Regions from separate parts of the Rhizobium sp. No.120 genome, predicted to be linked through region 1. Evidence: riboswitches for the same ligand, from Rfam matches in the RefSeq annotation. Region 1 holds a riboswitch; the other holds the start of a gene.
The links. Region 1 has a riboswitch for FMN ahead of ACYJRZ_RS02920 (6,7-dimethyl-8-ribityllumazine synthase). Riboswitches for the same ligand answer to the same signal wherever they lie in the genome.
Positions count from the first base shown of each region.

Region 1 (2,391 bases):
TGCCGTTACCTGGCTCAGCATGGGCTTGCTGCAGCTTGTTTCCCGTTTCTCAAAATCCGCTCCGATTAAGGCATAAGGCTTCTCACCATGGCTTTTCTCGAACTCACCCACATCAAGAAATCATTCGGCGAAGTTCAGGTCGTTCACGATTTCAATATGCAAATCGAGAAGGGAGAATTCATCTCCTTCCTTGGACCATCGGGCTGCGGCAAGACGACCGTGCTGCGCATGATCGCCGGTTTCGAAACGCCGACCGCCGGCACCCTGTCGATCAACGGCAAGGACCAGCGCGCCCTGAAGCCGAACCAACGCAATATCGGCATGGTCTTCCAGGCCTACGCGCTGTTCCCGAACATGACGGTGCACGACAACGTCGCCTTCGGCCTCAAGGTTGCAGGCATGGCGAAGCCCGACATCGACAAGCGCGTCAAGGAGATGCTTGCTCTCATCAAGCTCGACCATCTCGCCAGCCGTTATCCCTATCAGATGTCCGGGGGCCAACAGCAGCGCGTGGCACTTGCCCGCGCCATCGCTGTCAAGCCTCAGGTGCTTTTGCTTGATGAGCCGCTTTCGGCGCTTGACGCCAAGATCCGCGTCTCGCTGCGCGAAGAAATCCGCGCCATCCAACAGCAGCTCGGCATCACCACCGTTTTCGTGACCCACGACCAGGAAGAAGCCCTATCGATCTCCGATCGCATCGTCGTCATGAATGCCGGTCGCGCCGATCAGATCGGCACGCCTTTCGAGATCTACAACACGCCGGCAACCCGCTTCGTCGCCTCCTTCGTCGGCACGCTGAACCTGATCGAAGGCAAGGTCATCGATCCCGACAGCAACCGTATTATGATCGGCGATCAGGGCGTAACCCTGAAGCAGTCGGTGACGGCCTATAAGCCGGGCGATACTGTATCGCTTGCCCTGCGTCCGGAAGCCGGTTCGCTGGCGGAATCGGCCAAAGGCGATACGGCTCTCACGGGCGAAGTCTCTTCGGCACACTTCCTGGGCTCGGTCATCCGCACCCGCATGAATGTCGCCGGCAATACGATTTCCTTCGACATGTTCAATAGCCCGGGCATGATGCCTCCGAGCGTCGGCGAGAAGGTGACGCTGCGCTTCGCTTCTTCCGACCTGCTCGTCATTCAGGATTGAGTACGCCTCCGCGCTACCGGGAAACTTTGAAAAATTATTCGCAAACGCCGGGTCAAAAGCCCGGCGTTTTTCTTTGATTTTCCTGAGGCAAAACATCTATAGTTCACGCGTTCTCAGGGCGGGGTGCAATTCCCCACCGGCGGTATGGGGAGTTTCCTCGAGCCCGCGAGCGCCTTCCGAGATTTCGGAAGGGTCAGCAGATCCGGTGAGATGCCGGAGCCGACGGTATAGTCCGGATGGAAGAGAGCAAGCAGAATCGCACCTCCTCTGCGCGAGGGGTGCCGCGATCTTGCGTGTTCGCCCAAGGGATATTTGACAACAACCCTTGAAAGGCAAAATTCATGACCATTTCGATTTCTACCCAGCCGAGCCGCATCGCGATCATTCGGGCTCGTTGGCATGCCGATATTGTCGATCGTTCGGTCGACTCCTTCGTTGCCGAATGGCAAACAGTGGAAGGCGCATCGCCGATCGACATTTTCGATGTCCCCGGCGCGCTCGAAATTCCGCTGCACGCCCAGACGCTTGCACGCAATGGCCGTTATTCCGCAATCGTCGCCACCGCTTTCGTTGTCGACGGTGGCATCTATCGCCATGAGTTCGTTGCAAACACGGTTCTCGACGCCATGATGCGAGTCCAGCTGGACACCGGCGTGCCGATCCTCTCGGCAGTCCTGACCCCGCATCACTTCCAGGAGTCGGAAGCCCACATCCAGTTCTTCAAGGAACATTTCATCATCAAAGGCCGGGAAGCCGCCAGCGCCTGCCGCCATATTCTCGCGGAACGCGCCAAGCTGCTGCCAGCTGTCACAGTCTAAGCCTGCATAGTGGAGGCGCGGTGAAGACCCGCCTCCATGTCCACAAGGGAGAAACGTCAGTTGACCGTCCTACGCATCATCCCAAACCTGCCCGCCGCCGATCCCGCCACGGCCCGTCTTTTCTACCACGACCTGCTTGGCCTCGACATCGTCATGGATCACGGCTGGATCCTGACCTTCGCCTCCGAAGCGGCAACGGTGCCGCAGATCAGCGTCGCCAGCGAAGGCGGTTCGGGAACGCTCGTCCCCGACCTTTCCATCGAAGTCGACGATGTCGACACACTTTATCACCGCGCTACATCCATGGGCTTCGGCATATTGTATGATCTGACAGACGAACCTTGGGGCGTTCGCCGCTTCTATGTCCGCGACCCGTTCGGCAAGGTCGTCAATATCCTCTCACATCGCTAGTTCAAGCTCACGG
Region 1 is NZ_BAAJNQ010000001.1:583,321-585,711, reverse strand. Features, by position in the region: gene ACYJRZ_RS02930 (ABC transporter permease) at 1-76, shown strand, start outside; gene ACYJRZ_RS02925 (ABC transporter ATP-binding protein) at 88-1,149, shown strand; FMN riboswitch at 1,255-1,401, shown strand; gene ACYJRZ_RS02920 (6,7-dimethyl-8-ribityllumazine synthase) at 1,491-1,967, shown strand; gene ACYJRZ_RS02915 (VOC family protein) at 2,028-2,378, shown strand.

Region 2 (2,391 bases), on a different contig from region 1:
GACAAGCTCTCGGAAGAATCCCTTATCTGTACTCTTGATAGGATTCGAACCTGCGATCCGCGCGCTTAATGCGCTAAGCGATTGAAAACCCGATCTCCTGATTAAGCGGAGCGTTGTTTGCAGCGTAATCGGATTTATGGAACCGGCGAGAAGCGTGGCCTCGGTTGAAGGATCGAAGCCCGCTGCAGACCTCCAAGAATATTACGATTGAGGCGCTATACCTGGGCTTCGAGGCGCATCGCGTTCTTTCAGATTCGTTTCTGCGCTTTGGCGATCGGCCCTGGCCTGCTGGCGGAACGACCCGACAGGTCAAGCCGCTTTCTCAGGCATGTTCGCCAACCGATAGGCGATCAGGTCCTCGATGGTGATCAAGTGAAGATGGTGACGTTCGGCGAATACCTCGAGTTCCGGTAGCCGGGCCATCGTGCCGTCGTCATTTGCCACTTCACAAATCACGCCGGAAGGTGCCAAGCCGGCAAGTCTGGCAAGATCCACAGCTGCTTCAGTATGGCCGGGACGGGACAAGACGCCATTCGGGTGTGCGCGAAGCGGGAAAATATGACCGGGACGGGCAAATTCCTCCGGGCGTGAACCATCCGTGACGAGAGCTTTGACGGTTGCTGCTCTGTCAGCGGCGGATATTCCGGTGGTCGTTCCGGGGATGTAGTCGACCGAAACGGTGAAGGCAGTCTTGAGGACCTCCGTGTTGCGCGGCACCATCAACGGAATGTCGAGCTCGTCAAGCCTTTCGCCTTCCATCGGAACGCAGATGAGACCGCGGGCGTGGTTCATCATGAAGGCGATCGCCTGCGGTGTGACCGCTTCCGCAGCGATCACCAGGTCGCCTTCGTTTTCGCGGTCACGATCATCGACAACCACGATGATCTCGCCCCGCGCAATTGCAGCGATCGCATCTTCAATTTTCGAAATTGCCATTTTCCTGCCTTTCAAGGGTTGCCGTTTAAAACGGCGTGCATGGCCGGTCAAAGCCACCATTTTCCCTTGGGCGAACAAGCATGTGAACGCCACGGCGAAGCGGCGTCTCCTGCGTTGCTCTCTTCCATCCGGACTATGACCGTCGGCTCCGGCATCTCACCGGATCTGCTGACCCTTCCGAAAGCTCGAAAGGCGCTCGCGGGCTCAAGGAAACTCCTCATACCGCCGGTGGGGAATTACACCCCGCCCTGAGAACGATTGAAAGATAAGGGATCAATGCCTCATTCCGCAAGAGGCTTTGATCGCCAAATCGTCGAGAATCCGATCCACCCAATGAACGCACCGTTCCTCATTGTCGAACTACGACATGATCAAGCCGCCATCGACATTGATCGTCTGGCCGGTGATATAGGCCGCATCGTCGCTGGCAAGGAAAGTGACGAGACCTGCGACATCTTCGCCCGATCCGGCCCGTTTCATCGGAATGCCCTCGACCCATTCTTTCATGAGCTCGCCGGGGCCGTAATTGCCCAAAAGCTTGCCCCAAGCCTGGTCGTTATAGGCCCACATGTCGGTTTCGATGATACCAGGGCAAAAGGCGTTCACAGTGATCCCTTCGGTCGCAACTTCCTTGGCGAGGCTCTGGGTAATGCCGACGACACCCATCTTGGATGCCGCATAGTGCGGCGTGTAGATAAAGCCGTCTCGCGCCTGGCCGGAAGCCGTGTTGATGATACGGCCGCCGCGGCCATGCTTGCGCATGCGGGCAATTGCTTCCTGGGCGCAGAGAAAGACACCCTTTGTATTCACCGCCATGACCTTATCCCATTCGCGCTCGGTCATATCCTCGATGCGGGCAATGGTGATGACGCCGGCATTCTGGATGGAGACATCGACAGCGCCGAAGGCCGTCTCGGCCGCATCGTAGAGACCCTTCACGCTGGCCTTGTCGGTCACGTCACCGACGAAAGAAATCGCCTTTCCGCCGTCAGCCTTGATCGCATCGGCGACCGTTTGGACGGAATCCTCATTGGCCGAGACTACGAGATTGGCGCCCTCACGCGCGAACCGTTTGGCGATCGCGGCCCCGATGCCGCGGCTTGCGCCGGTAATGACGACAGTCTTGTTTTCGAAGCGTTGCATTCTCTATTCCTTTCGCGATGACAGCCACGCAAGGCGCCGGCTCAGGGGCCGATCGCCCCGCCTGTTGCTGGCGATTTCAAGCGGCCGCCGTAATAATCCCGGCAAACTCCGATGCCTTCAGCGACGCACCTCCGACGAGAGCGCCATCGACGTTGGAAACGCCGAAGATCGCCTTTACATTCGACGCCTTGACCGAGCCGCCATAGAGGATTCTGACACCCTGCCCATTTTCTCCCAGCCGCTTTTCAAGCGCCTGGCGGATAGACAAATGTATCTCCTCGATCTGTTCCAGGGTCGGAACCAGTCCTGTTC
Region 2 is NZ_BAAJNQ010000015.1:85,425-87,815, reverse strand. Features, by position in the region: gene ribB (3,4-dihydroxy-2-butanone-4-phosphate synthase) at 310-936, opposite strand; FMN riboswitch at 1,049-1,196, opposite strand; gene ACYJRZ_RS27685 (glucose 1-dehydrogenase) at 1,297-2,079, opposite strand; gene tpiA (triose-phosphate isomerase) at 2,156-2,391, opposite strand, start outside.
Region 2: linked by a shared signal. The riboswitch ahead of ribB (3,4-dihydroxy-2-butanone-4-phosphate synthase) and the one ahead of ACYJRZ_RS02920 (6,7-dimethyl-8-ribityllumazine synthase) in region 1 are both predicted to bind FMN.